2 linked regions of the Flectobacillus major DSM 103 genome follow. The protein of the gene in region 1 binds, or shares a complex with, the protein of each later gene. Links are inferred from orthologs where the notes say so. Each region holds a gene or a part of one and is shown on either strand. Other genes may lie near its edges. The genes, in order: tsaE and tsaD.

Evidence for each region.
Region 2: the proteins of tsaE (region 1) and tsaD are in contact, whole or in part, in a crystal structure (PDB 6N9A), measured with the Thermotoga maritima proteins. The link is inferred for Flectobacillus major DSM 103 from one-to-one orthologs. Residues at the interface, in WP_004082108.1 of Thermotoga maritima: Leu37, Gly38, Lys46, Lys57, Val59, Lys60, Ser61, Thr63, Phe64, Thr65, Leu66, Met67, Val69, Pro71, Tyr82, Arg83, Leu84, Asp86, Asp88, Phe89, Asp93, Ile128, Asp130, Glu131, Arg134; in WP_004082750.1 of Thermotoga maritima: Cys10, Asp11, Arg49, His50, Leu82, Gly84, Gly135, Gly136, Glu154, Thr155, Leu156, Asp157, Asp158, Ser159, Glu162, Asp165, Lys166, Arg169, Leu170, Tyr175, Lys213, Thr214, Leu217, Tyr218, Gln221, Arg222, Asn324.

Annotation. Positions count from the first base shown.
Region 1 is NZ_KE386491.1:994,279-1,001,569, reverse strand. Bases 3,833-6,808 are described here. They hold tsaE (tRNA (adenosine(37)-N6)-threonylcarbamoyltransferase complex ATPase subunit type 1 TsaE), read right to left. Parts: upstream 5,550-6,808; coding sequence 5,115-5,549; downstream 3,833-5,114. Other genes in these bases: FLEMA_RS0105925 (MlaE family ABC transporter permease), read left to right, coding at 6,472-6,808; FLEMA_RS0105930 (SDR family oxidoreductase), read right to left, coding at 5,655-6,335; FLEMA_RS0105940 (alanine dehydrogenase), read right to left, coding at 3,833-5,034. Outside these bases: FLEMA_RS0105970 (M14 family metallopeptidase), read left to right, coding at 1-1,098; FLEMA_RS0105965 (hypothetical protein), read right to left, coding at 1,139-1,372; FLEMA_RS0105960 (sterol desaturase family protein), read right to left, coding at 1,365-2,243; FLEMA_RS0105955 (hypothetical protein), read right to left, coding at 2,243-2,470; FLEMA_RS0105950 (Crp/Fnr family transcriptional regulator), read right to left, coding at 2,583-3,173; FLEMA_RS0105945 (hypothetical protein), read right to left, coding at 3,344-3,745; more of FLEMA_RS0105940, read right to left, coding at 3,796-3,832; more of FLEMA_RS0105925, read left to right, coding at 6,809-7,206; FLEMA_RS0105920 (L-threonylcarbamoyladenylate synthase), read right to left, coding at 7,287-7,291. UniProt on the Escherichia coli protein: Required for the formation of a threonylcarbamoyl group on adenosine at position 37 (t(6)A37) in tRNAs that read codons beginning with adenine.
Region 2 is NZ_KE386491.1:4,774,417-4,781,576, forward strand. Bases 4,295-7,139 are described here. They hold tsaD (tRNA (adenosine(37)-N6)-threonylcarbamoyltransferase complex transferase subunit TsaD), read left to right. Parts: upstream 4,295-5,140; coding sequence 5,141-6,139; downstream 6,140-7,139. Other genes in these bases: FLEMA_RS74310 (translocation/assembly module TamB domain-containing protein), read right to left, coding at 4,295-4,699; FLEMA_RS0155175 (hypothetical protein), read right to left, coding at 6,249-6,812; FLEMA_RS0155180 (DeoR/GlpR family DNA-binding transcription regulator), read right to left, coding at 6,887-7,139. Outside these bases: more of FLEMA_RS74310, read right to left, coding at 146-4,294; more of FLEMA_RS0155180, read right to left, coding at 7,140-7,160.

The sequences.
Region 1 (7,291 bases):
CCACAACGCATGATTCCTGCCAAACCCGACGAACGTGGCGAATACGAAATGCTGGGCTACGAAGGGATAGACAACGATGGCGATGGGGCAGTAAACGAAGATTTGATTGGCTATTATGACCCCAACCGCGACTGGGGTTGGAATTGGCAACCCGACTATATTCAGCGTGGGGCATTGTACCACCCCGGTACTTTGGCCGAAACCCGCAACATCAAAAACTTTGTGATGGCTCACCCCAATATTGCTGGAGCTCAGAGCTACCACAACAACGGTGGTATGTTTTTGCGTGGGCCTGGTGCAGAAGAAGATGCTGGGTTTTATACCGCTCAAGATGGTGCTGTTTATGATTATTTTGGAAAAATCGGTGAAAAAATCAACCCTGGTTATAAATACTTTGTGATTTACAAAGACTTATATACTGTTTATGGAGGCGAAATCGACTGGCTGGCTTTAGGTAGAGGGGTTTTTACATTTTCGACAGAACTTTTTACGTCTTATAAATTATTCAATAAGACTTCGGATGAAGGGCGTTTTCAAAATAACGACTTCGACGAATTTAGCCGCCAATTGCTATTCAATGATGGTTATGTAGCTTGGAAACCATTCAAACACCCTCAGTATGGCGATATTGAAATTGGTGGCCCTAAGAAAAACTACCTCCGCAATCACCCTGGATTTATGCTAGAAGAAGATGCCCACCGCAATATGGCATTTACGATTTTGCACGCTTCACAAATGCCGAAATTAGAGGTTTCTGAAATCAAACAAAAAGCTTTGGCAGGTGGATTTACCGAAATAACGGCAACTGTTATTAATACCAAGGTAATCCCAACGCATTCGGCTCATGACCTCAAGTACAAAATCGAGCGTCCAGACTATATTACCCTAAAAAATGCAACTGTTGTAGCTGGAATGGTTGTTGAAAATGAAGATAGCAATCAAACCAAAGAACAAAAATTTACCCCTCAAACCATAGAAGTACCTAATATTTCGGGAATGGGAGCGGTAAAAGTTCGCTGGATTATTAAAGGAAAAGCCGACAAATTATTGGTAGAAGTAGATAGCCAAAAAGGAGGAATTGTCAGCAAAACGCTGTAAATTGATTTGCCCCAAAACCCAGTTTGTAGAAAAATGTGTTCTACAAACTGGGTTTTTTACTTTTTAAACGCCATTGTTTCAACAACAAAAATACCAATACCGCCCAAGGTGTTCCGTGCAGTACAAAATCACACCAATCTACGGCTTGCATACCAACAGCCCCCCCTGCAATCCAACGCAATTTTCCCCAAATATGTGGCTCTGGACGAAAAGGAGCTAACCCCAAAGTAAGGCTCACGATTAGAGCCATTCGGACAGACAAGATGCTATTCATTTGTTTTTTGTGCTGTTTTAAATGGAAATAACTGTTGGTCAACAAAGCCTTCTGGAAACATTTCTACCTGCTCAAAACCAAGCGGAATATTAGCCTCCTCGTTGGGAGTATAGGCCGTTCCGAAAAGATAATCCCAGATACTCAAGGTTATCCCAAAGTTGATACCCATTTGATTAGGAATATATTTGGCATGATGCCAGAGGTGCATTTGAGGATTATTGAAAATGTATTTTAACGGCCCCAAAGGTATCCGAATATTGGAATGATTAAAATGTCCAATAGCCAATGTAAAAATATGTACCATATAAAAATCTTGAATCCCAAAACCTATCATAGCTAAAGGCAAATATTCAAAAAAACGATACACGATTGTTTCCATAAAATGATACCGTAAATGAGCTGCAAAACCCATCTGAGTAACCGAATGATGTAGTTTATGAACCTCCCACAACCACGGCACACGATGCAAAAGCCGATGTACATTCCACTGAACAAAATCACGCACAACAAACAGCGTTAGCAACTGAGCCATAATCGACCACGAGGCTATTTGGATAGCTACCAAGTTGCTGACACCCCATGCACCTAATAAATCCTTAAAAGCTTCTACCAATACATTAGCAATAGCATTGTAACCAATCAATGAAAAGAGGAAGAAATTAAAGAACATATAAAAAGCATCTTGCCAAAAGCCTTTCCTAATAATAGCCTGTTTTTTTCGCCAAGGAATAAGCACTTCCAGTCCAAAAAAGAATAGCGATATAGACAACAAGCCATAAAAATAATTATGCCATGAGGGATGCGTGATTTCATCGAGCAAATAATAAAAGTAGCCCACAAAACCATTCAAAAAGGTTTCTAGATATTTCATTACTTTACTTCTTCAAACGCTACGGTATCTTGCGGTTTATTTTCCTGCTTTTTTTTTATCGGAACAGCACAAGCTCCCCCACAACCTGTATTGGTAATAGCCTGAAACAACACTACGGCACTTAGTCCTAATAACAAAAAATCTTTTTGTATTACCCCATTTGCCAAAGCCCATACGCCTACTGCCAAACGAATAAAACGCATAATAGTCCAGTTTTGTAAATCCATTTTGTTATAACGATTAAGTTGATTTTTTATATCAACAAATATATGAACATATTTTCATTTAATAACATTCGGAAAAAGCCTTGACACAAAATATTTTATCTCAAGGCTTTTTTTAAGCTTTAATATTATTCCGAATACGGCTAAGGCTATCGGGGTGAATCCCCAGAAAAGAAGCCAAATCTTTGACAGGAATCAGCCTGAGGGCATCGGGTTGGTAGGTTATCAAATTAAGATAACGCTCTTCGGCACTTTGCGAAATCAAGCTATAAGTGCGTTTGGTTTCTCGGATATACAATCCTTCAGCAATACGTCGATGAAACCGCTCGGCATTTTTAGAACGCTCCAGCAACTCCAAAACAGGTTGATAATGCAAACGCATTGCTGTAACCTTTGTAACAGCCTGAATACCTATACTAGAAGGAGTTTGTGACAAACACGATGAAAAGGAGCTTACAAAATTGCCTCTAAAACCCAAATCGACACAAATTTCTTTATCTTCTTTGAATGAAATATACTTTACAGCACCTTCAATAATAAAATACGTACTGGTTTCTACCTGCCCAATTTCGGTCAAAAACTCTTTTTTCTTAAAATGTACTTCTTGGATATGGCCACGATAAAACTCCCATTCTTCTGACGAAAAATTGGCTAGCTTGAAGATTGCCTCCTTCACTGTTTCTATTTTTTGGGAATTTACGACCATTGCTCACATTAAATTAGTGGTTAAGTTAGCGAGTCACTTTATTAAATATCTGATAATAAGCCCTACAGTATTTATCAACCTAAAAGAGCTGAGCAAACCTGCAAGCAAATGACCCAAAGTTGAAAATCAATTAAATACCAAATCATTGATTTTCAAATACTTGTCATCTTCTAGTCTTCTGGATAAGGAATATAAATAAAACTAGCAAAGTCGTTGTCAAACACAAATAAGCAACAAAACTCGTCGGGGTCTTTATAACTTGTTTTAAAAACCTCAACATTCTCTTCGGCAATAATACCTCTTTGTACAAACTCTTCCATAACGGTAGCGTGGTAATTCCATGTATTGGCATTGAGTTCTTGAATACCAATAAGCTTTTGCCCTACTGGTACAGGATTTTGGGATACCGCAAAAATAGGATATTTAGAAAAACCTCTCGTTCTGATTTGATACGATGCCTCTTTGATAAACTCAGCTACCAACGCAAAGTCGGAAGAAATAATGCCCAAGTATTTTCCATTCAATTCAGGAGAATTAGGAGCATTGGATATGGCTTGATAGTCTTCAATCATGATAATTTTAATATTAATAAATAACTTGCTTGAAACAAAATGTACCTTTTTTACATTCTGGCTGCGGCCAATAAGCTTAAATCTTTATAGGCTAAACCTAGCTTTTTAGCGATTTGGGCATTGGTCAAGCTACCTTTATAACAATAAACACCTTTCATAAAAGCTTTGTTCGCAAAAATAGCTTCTTCGATTCCTCCTGTTTTGCCTGTTTTCAACAAAAATGAAGTAAAAATATTGCTCAGTGCCTGAGTGGCCGTATGAGCTACCCTCGACGGGATATTGGGTACACAATAATGAATAACATCGTATTTGCGATAAATAGGCTGTGCCAAAGTGGTCATTTCGGAAGTTTCAAAACACCCCCCTTGGTCAATACACACATCTATTAGCACCGAGTCGGCTTTCATTCTCGAAACCATTTCTTCAGTAACAATACAAGGCGTAAAGCCATCGGCAGCACGCAAAGCCCCAATCACAACATCGGCTTGGGCAATAGCCTCGGGCAATACATGAGAGTCGATAATACAGGTATATAAATTTTGACCAATGAGGTATTTGAGGCGTTGAAGCTTATAAATATCCTTATCAAATACTTTTACATCAGCCCCTAAGCCTATAGCTGTACGTGCGGCATATTCAGACACCGTACCTGCTCCCAAAATCACGACTTTGGTAGGTGGTACACCCGTTACACCTCCCAATATTACCCCCATACCGTTGTTGGCACTACTCAGGCATTCGGCAGCAATCAGCATGACGGTACTACCTGCAATTTCGGACATCGCCCTGATTAATGGCAAACCACCCACATTGTCTTCGATATATTCGTAACCTAAGCCCGTAATTTTTTTACGATTCAGTTTTTCAAAATACTCTTTGGTAGCTTTTTGCATATTCAGAGCCGATACCAAAGTAGAACCATGTTTTAGGTATTCGAGTTCTTCGTCGGTAAGAGGTTGTATTTTTACAATCAAATCGGCGGCCTTGAAAAGTTCCTCTTTTGAATAGGCAATCTGAGCCCCAGCTTCAGAGTATTGGGCATCGGTAAATTTTGCCCCTTCTCCTGCCCCTGTTTCAAGCAAAACTTGATGCCCATTTCTTACCAATAGCGACACAGCATCGGGGGTTAAAGAGATGCGTTTTTCTTGCATTGTTATTTCTTTGGGTAAACCAATATACAAGCTTTTTGCATTTTGCTTGGTCCATACCAATGCTTCTTGAGGCATCAATGACGACTGCGTTAGCCCCGACTGTGCTAGTATTTCTTTAAATCCTGATTGTTTTGCCATTTCTTTTATTCAATACAATAAATGGTTTACTTTAATACGAAAACGCCTCGGTCTTTGTCACAACAATTTATTGGATTGTATTATTCCTGAGTTTTTTGCAATGTTATTACTCTTTTCCCGTCTGCTTCTACCACAATATTGACTTCGAGGTAGCTGAGAGGCAATAAATTAGAAATCTTGGAAGGCCATTCTACCAAGCAGTAGTTGCCCGAATCAAAATATTCTTCGACACCCATATCCATAGCCTCTACTTCATGCTTGATTCTATAAAAATCAAAATGATAAATAGTCTTGTCTTCTTGTGTAATATATTCATTCACAATCGAAAATGTGGGGCTTTGAACGTGGTTGCTTACCTGCCAGTGTCGACACAAAGCCTTAATCAAAGTAGTTTTGCCTGCCCCCATCGAACCCTCAAAAAGCCAAATAGGATATTCCTTTCCAAATTCAATGATTTGTTTGGCTACAACAGGTAGTTCATCGAGCGAATAATACGCTATTTGTTGTGTATTCATTTTGGTAATTTAATAATTTTCTACAGTAAAAAGATATGTATTGGGGTACTTCTATCAATAATTCCTTTGACACATATCTGCTGACAATGGATATTTTTCTATCTATTAAATATCACCTAGCTGTGGACGTAACAAAATTTCTTCCAAAACAGTTGATGCAGGCATTTGGTAAGCCGTCCATATCACCTCGGCTACATCCTCAGAACGCATAAAACGCTCGATAGGCAAATCGACACCAGCCCAAGAATTGGTATAGGTAGCACCAGGCAAAATACTAGTTACACGTACCAAATGCGGTTTTAGTTCTTCTCGGAGTACCTTGCTCATACCTAACAACGCGAATTTAGAAATACAGTACGAGCCCCCATTGGTATAAGCCGTAATACTGGCGGTCGAACAAATATTAAAGATATGCCCTGCTTTGGCAGTAATCATATCGCCCACAAAAGCCCTTGTTAAATAATAGGCACTATACACATTGGTTTCAATCATGGCTTCAAGTGTGCCATCATTTTCATTGTGGATTTGCCCCGGAATAAAAAAACCTGTATTATTAACTAATATATCTATCCGAGGAGCTTGCTGTTTTACCAAGTCGGCAAAAGCCAAAACTTCCTGTTTTTTTGATAAATCAGCTCGAAAAAAAATAACATTTTCTAATGCTGCAAGCGTAGGGTCTTCCGAACGAGCACAAGTGAATACTTGATATTGCTCACGAGCAAATTTCTCTACAATCGCCCTTCCAATTCCTTTGGTTCCACCTGTAACTACAATGGTTTTCTTCATTTGTTTATATCAACGGTTACGTTTATTCTTGTTTGGTTTGTTATCTTTGAACTCGAATCATCAATTTAGGGCTTATTAGGCTCTTTGATAAATCGGCAACGAAGTTACTAACTTATAACTCTTAACTGAAAACGAAGTGACAAGAATAGGTAGATATTTCATTTTCTTGGGGAATTTATTTAAAAATCCTGAAAAATTCAGGGTTTATGTGGAATTGGTTTTTGAGGAAGCCTACGAAATTGGTATTAATTCCCTGCTCATTGTTTCAATTGTTTCGTCGTTTATTGGTGCTGTTACTTGTGTTCAAACGGCGGCCAACCTATCGAACCCATTTGTACCACGTTATATTATCAGCTTGATTGTACGTGACTCTACGATTTTGGAGCTTGCTCCTACGATTACGTCGATTGTATTGGCGGGAAAAGTTGGTTCTAATATTGCCTCTCAACTGGGTACAATGCAAATCACTGAACAGATAGATGCTTTGGAGGTAATGGGTATTAATTCAACTTCTTATTTGGTATTACCCAAAATTCTTGGGGCTATGATTACCTTTCCAATGCTAGTAGCCTTGGCTGGTTTTTTGTCTATTTATGGCGGTTATTTGGCAGGTTGGCTTTCTGGAGCTATTTCTCCAGCCGAGTATATCCAAGGCTTACGTTTCGATTTCAATACGAGTTACGTTCCTTTTGCTATGATTAAATCGGTAGTATTTGCTTTTCTGATTGCTTCAATTTCGGCATTTCAGGGTTATTATACCAGAGGAGGTGCACTAGAGGTTGGTCAATCAAGTACCAAAGCTGTAACCAATAGCTGTATTGCGGTTTTGGTAGCCGATTATTTGTTAGCTCAATTATTGGTTGGAGCATAATACCATTACACAACAATAAATAGGTCGCTTATTGAACCCTCAAAGGATAAAATAAGCGACCTATTTGTATGTTTATGATTTTATA
Region 2 (7,160 bases), 3.8 Mb from region 1 along the record:
GCTGTTAATGAGTAAGTTAGTGATTTTTAATTGAGTCAATTGTGAGTGGATTGTTAGTTAAGGCCAAATGCCATCTCAATATTTTGAGTTCTTCAAATACCAACTTTTTTCAAAAAAATCACTAAATCACTCATCAGAATTAACACTAAGGATTACTCAGAAAGTCGATTTGGTTGGTTTTTTCTTGACCATCGCTTAATGAAGCTGCATTTTTGAGTTTTTGCTTGTTGGGAAAAAGGTAGTTAAAGCTTTTTGAATAAAGTACCGACATCCCGCCAGAAGTGAACGTTTGGTATTGAGTATTGAATGAACCTAAAATAGAGGTTTGTACATTTCGGTTATAGGTTTTGAGCCTCAAACTTCCATCTCTTTTGATAAACCACTCTAGCGACCAGTCTCCGATAAGCGATAGGGCATTGGTTTGGTTAAGAGCCGTAGTAAAGCCACCACTTCTTGTGATACGGAAACGGTCGTTGAAATTGTACGAAAACCTTAATTGTAGGTTATTAATCAAATCTTGATTAAGGCCATTACCATTGAGCGATAAGTCTACATTAAGGTTCTGGTCAATTTTTGAGAATACATTACTCAATTGGTTCGAGGCCAACTCCATGAGGTTATTAACCAAATTGACGGAAGCAAATGCTGCAGCACTATTAGAAACCATTTGTCCTAATAACAACACATTGCTAACCTGTCGGTTGAGTTCTTGCTCGTCGGTTCTGATACGGTTCTGAAATGCTGTTACCCCCGAATTAAATTCTGGGTTTTGAGGGTAATCGTGTAGTTTTAAATCAAATGAAATATTGGGTTGTAACAGACGGTCTTTAAGATTAATAATGACATCTACTGGATAACGACGGGTAAACTCTGCCCGATTTTTGTAGGTACTAGAACCCTGAGCCGAGGTATCGATAACCGAGCCAAGGTAATTGACGTTTTGCGTATAGGCAGCTTTAATATCCAAAATAGCATCGTAAGGGCTACCCGACCAGCTAATTCGGCTGCCACGTTGAATCGTAAATTTCTTATTAATAATATTTTGGAAAGTAAAGGTATAATCTCCTCGTTCTATGGCGTATTCGCCTGTCATACTAAAATCGCCTTTGGTATCTACTTTTAGGTTGATTTTTCCTGTTCCATTTACTCGCATGATATCGCCAGTTTGTTTGTCAAACTGTACTTCACCATAAGCATCAGGGTTAAAATCGAATTTGAAATCCATTTTGATACGGCTATCGCTAGTCTCGATTTTTTGTGTGGTCGTAGCCGACGAATCTTTGGTTTGTGCTGCCAAAAACTCTATTTCTTCTTGGTTGCCTGCATCTTGTGCTTTGTCGAGCGGAATAAATAAACGTGTGCCTCTATCGCTGCGAATATCAGCATCTATATTGAGGTTGCTGGGTGTACCAGTAATGCCGATGCGTCCACTGGCATAGCCTACACCGTAGTAAGTATCATTGTCTTTACGGGTTGTATTCAAAATCTTGAAACGATTCATATTGGCGTTGAGCTGTAGCGTAAAGGTTTTGTCACCATCATAATACACCCCACCCGACAAGGTAGCTTTATTGCCTTCTTCGTCGGTTAGGCGGAGGCTTTTGGCACGAATTTCATCGGGTTCAAATACCAGTTTGTCCTCAAAATTCAAAGTAGTTTTGAGGTAATCAAAGAACAATGAGCCTTTTTTTAGATCAATAGTGCCATTGACAATAGGGTGGCGTAAATTTCCTGAAATATTTAAGTCGCCACTAGCAGAGCCTTTGAGTTTTGAAAAAAGACCTTTGGTAAAAGGTTCGAGGATTTGAAGGCTGGTTTGGTTGAGGTTGGCTGTCAAATTCAGCGAGTTTTCTTGTTGTTTAGGGTCATAGGTTCCTCGCATTTTTAGTACATGATTGCTCAAACGTTCGAGGTTATAATCAATTCGGACAATCTGGGCTTCTTGGTCGTACATGCCTGTTCCTTCCAAATTACCAATCAAAAAGTTATCTAAGGTTAAGCCATCGATACGTAATTGAGAATCGGCGTTGACATGGTTGTATACTTCTTTTAGTGACACGTCGGCATTGACAATGCCTCCAAAGTTGAAGGCAATAATAGGAGCGAGGGTTTCGAGGCTAAAGTTTTTTGCCTTAAAATTCATTACTTCTGTGGAGTCGGTCGATATTTTGCCATTGAGCGATACAAATTGGTCGTCGTTGCCTACTACTAAATTTTGTGCACTCAACTCTTTCCCCATCACACTAATAAGGTTTTCGGGATTGATTGTCCACACTTGGTCGAGCATCCTGAATTTTGACCGAATAAATTGTAACGAAATACCTTCTTGGATAAACCTTAGAGTACCATTGAGATTGGCCTGATTAGTAGCATTTTCTTGTTTGATATTACTAGTAAATCTGATTTTGTCTTGGTCCCACGAGGCTTCTAAATCTAAATTTTCGGTAGGTTGCAAAATGCTTATTTTTTGATTTTTTGAAGAAATAATAAGCGATGCTAGTACTTCGGGTGTATTATAGAATTTTGAGCTATTGAGGTCGATATGCGAACGATAAAACTGATATTTATTACCCAATAAAAGGGTGTCTATGGTCGACTCCAACGAAAATGTCGAGGTATTACTAATACCGAATGTACCATTGATTTGGGTATTTTTAGCTACTTTCCCTTCAGGATATACCAAGGCCATTACAGGGTAAAAATCTTTCAGTAAAAACTTATAGTCGATTCTGTAAGGCATTGGGGTAAAGCTGAGTTTATGGGCATAGTAGCTTTGTCGTGCTTTTTCGTCGCCCGTAAAGTACAACTTATATTCCTGTACCAACTGCTGTAAATCTCTGACAGCCTTACTTGGTTTGAAGTCGCCAGAAAAGGCAAAATTAGCCACCTCCGACTCCAAAGCCCAACGCCGATGATTGGGGTTAATTTCAGATACAATACGGATAGAGTCGAGAAACAAATCTCGTCGTTCAAAACCAATAGTTGTATTATAAAACTTAGCTTTTCCGATGGCCTTGTCTATTTCATAACCCTTGAGTTGTACATCCAAAATGGTAGTAAAACGCCAATCGTCTTTGGTAAAGTTGAGTTCACGAAGGTTGGATTTTGATAGCTTCCCGATAAGGTCAATTTGGTCTTTATTATTTCTAAAATCAACTTTGCCAAATAGGTCAAAAATCAGGTTGGTATCTTTTACGGCCACACGCCCTTCAAAAAGCTTTTTGGCGAGCTGGCCATTTACATAAATATTTTTGTACTGATACTGGTTAAAATCAATCTGATTGACATCTCCATCAAATTTTAATACTGCATCGTTCCACGAAAAACCTTTACCTTCTATTTTGCCTGCCAAGGTCAAATTACCTAGTATATTCTGCTGGTCGATGAGTTTGCCTAAGTTAAAATCTTTGGCTTTTACCGAGCCACTGTACGATGATCTTGCCGAGTTGTCTTGCAAAAGCATACTTACATCCATGTCTAATTTCCCCAATTCAGATTCCAATAAACCTTTTGTTTTGAAATTAGAGGTAGTGCCTACAAAGTTGCCATCAAATATGATATGGCCAAATTGCTGAATACTCGAAACCGTTTCTTTTCCGATATAATTTGCCAAATCTTGAACCTGCACATGTGATTTATTCATACGAAGATTCATTTGAGTTTTTGGAATAGAAGGTAAGCCATCGAAGGCAAAATCGCCATGAAGTTTTGATTTTTTACCGAAATATAAATCAAATTGTGAAAGCCTAAATTTATTGACAGTGCCATCAAAATTACCATTAAGGTAATAGGTATCTTTAAATTGATACATATCGTTGACAAATCTGCCAAGGTCGTCCGAGCTTACCACTGTCGAATCAAAATTAGCTCGCATGCGTACCTTTGCATTCCATTTCTTAAAATCTTTTTGACTATTGAACGACATCACGATCTGGTTTCTTACCACCGAATTATTCAGTTTTAATAGCAATTTATCAAACCGCATTTGGGTATCCGAAATCAAGAAATTGGTTTGAAGAGTTTTGATACGAGTATCAGAAAAACGGTCATAACCCTTGAGGGTTGTTTTGAAAGAAATCGTATCTCGAATAAGCGTAAAGTCATTGAGGTGAGCCTCTAGCTCGTGTAAAGTAAAATGATAGTGGTCAAATGACTTTCGATTGTTGAGATATGGCTCAGACTCATCGTTCAGCGTAAATACACCATCGACAATATCGGCTTCTTTGATAATAAAAGGCGAAGGATGCGGGTTTTTTGGGCGAGGCTTGGGGGGGGCTAACAGTTTATTGATTCGACGAATAAATTCATCTATATTCAAATCACCGTTTTTGTCAATCACCAAAACTACTTTTGGACGATACAAGCGCACATAATCTAATTGATTTTGGGTGGTATCTAAGGCTAGATTTTGTATTTGAAAGTCTAGATCAAGCTTGTCAATATCAATCATCTGATAACCCTGATAGTCTTTTACCCGAACACCTTCTAAGGTAGCTTCGTCAAAAAAATGTATAGTAACTTTGTCTATTTCAATAGGATAGCCCAAAGCCTTAGAGATTTTGGGGGCATAATATTGGGCTAGTTTGGTCTGAATATAGGAAGTTCTCAGAATAGCAGCCAGCAAAACAGCTATCAACAAAAAGCCTACAATGGTGTATAGGACAGTTTTAGTAGATATTTTGAGGGCATTGAAAATCATGAATACTTTATTACGAAAGAGAAAGAGATTGTATCAATAGTAAGTACTTATACGTTTGGTGCCATCTTTATTGGGCAGCGGCAACAACTCATTTTTATAGGTTAATGTAATATCGCTAAATCATAGAGGCATAATCGTACAATTAAATACTTAAATAACAAAAATTTAGAAAAATGATTAGTACTATTCCTATAATCAACGATTGAACGAAAAAATAAGTATTATCAAAAAGGCTGTTTGCAAAATATTGAAGCATTTCATTCAAAATAACTTTATCTTGAAACTTAGGATTATTCTCTTTTACTATTTCTCAAAGCTATAATTAATTTGTATGCTAGCAAAAAACATTTATTGATAACAAATAGCCTAAATATACTCTTCTGATTGTGTAAGATACTCAGCTTAATAAATGATTGGTTATCTTTGTGAAAAAATTAGATTATGACCATTTTAGCCATAGAATCATCTTGTGACGATAGCTCAGCGGCTGTTATAATAGATGGCAAACTTCATTCCAATATTGTGGCAAGCCAAGCCATTCATCAAAAATGGGGTGGAGTTGTTCCCGAACTAGCAAGTCGTGCTCATCAGCAACATATCGTACCCGTAGTAGCCGAGGCTCTACAAACAGCGAAGATAACAAAATCTGACCTAAATGCCATAGCATTTACTCGTGGACCAGGACTTTTAGGTTCATTATTGGTAGGTACTTCTTTTGCCAAAGCATTGGCTATGGGTTTGGGTATTCCATTGATAGACGTTCACCACATGCAAGCTCATGTTTTGGCACATTTTATTGATGACCCCAAGCCTCAATTTCCCTTCCTTTGCCTAACCGTTAGCGGTGGACATACACAGATTGTGTTGGTTCGTTCGCCATTAGATATGGAAATTATTGGCGAAACCCAAGACGATGCCGTAGGAGAGGCATTCGATAAAACGGCCAAGCTTTTGAATTTGCCTTATCCTGGTGGGCCATTGATTGACAAATACGCCAAAGAAGGTAATCCTTCAAGGTTTGAGTTTCCGATGGTTGAAATGCAAGGACTTAATTACTCATTTTCGGGTATTAAAACAGCTTTCCTCTATTTCTTACAAAAAGAAACAGCCAAAAGCCCTCAGTTTGTCGAAGAGAATTTAGCGGATATTTGTGCTTCAATGCAAAACACCCTGATAAAGATTTTGTTGCAAAAGCTCAAAAAAGCAGCAAAGCAATACAAAATTAAGGAAATTGCTATTGCTGGAGGTGTTTCGGCCAATTCAGGTTTGCGTGCTGAATTACAAAATTTAGGACAAGAGTTGGGCTGGAATGTGTATATTCCTCAGTTTCAGTATTGTACCGACAACGCAGGCATGATTGCAATGGCTGCCCATTTCAAGGCCGAAATAGGGGAGTTCTGTGGGCAAGATGTTAGCCCTATGCCTCGAATGGCTTGGTAATAGAGGTTTTGCCTTTGGGATGATTTTTTATCTCAAAGGCAAAATTCTATGAGAATCGGGCATATAACTTAAAGGCAGCCTGCTTAATCCAGTTTATGCCGATACTTTTTTAAGCAAATAAAATCTTCATGGCAGCCCAAAGGGCTTTTTTGCAATTAAGGTCGTCTTTAATCTCACCAAGTGCATCCGAATAAAGTAATTTGACTCCCTGAATTTCTCGGGTTTGGTAAGGTGTTAGTGGTATTTCGAGGTTGATTTTAAATAATGAAACCCCAAAGGTCAAAAGCTGATTTACTGATTTTTCGGTTAGTAAGGCTTTTAAGCTAGCATTGCCAATTTTAGATAAATCCAATAAGTCAACCTGATTGATTTGGAGATTGACAGCATTCAAAATTTTTGTTAAAAATGCCAATTCTTCTTCGTTGATATGTTGTACAATAACCAATACTTGGTGTTTGGGATTGTAAGGGATAGAATCTGGCTCGGCTACTGGTGCAACAGGGGCTGTAGTTACATTTTCTATATTTTGTACTTTTACAGGATTTTCGGAGTTGTGCCTAGTGGCTATTTCGTTCTTTACATCGGGTTTTGCCAAAACCTCTTTGTTTGGAATGAAGTAAACGGTTTCTTCCGAAAATAAATACTGTAAATATGTTTTATCTACTTCTGTCATGAACTGATGCTTGGGACATTTGAACAACAAATATCGGAACTGTTGCCCAAAAACATTTTGCTTTTATTTTTTTTCTACTGAATCACGCGTAGATTTTTTGCTCGGTATTGTTCCAACAGCTGCTTATCGGCATTGTAGTCGGTAATAAGTGTATGGATTAAGGTGAGAGGAGCAAACTGGAAATAAGCATTTTTTTCAAGTTTGCTAGCATCGCATAGCAAAAAAACTTCTTTTGATTGGCTTGCCATAGCAGTGGCAATACTCGCTTCTTTTTCACTGGCAGCACTTAGGCCGTTGTGTAGCGATATGCCATCTACCCCAATAAAAGCCTTGTCGGCATGATAACGT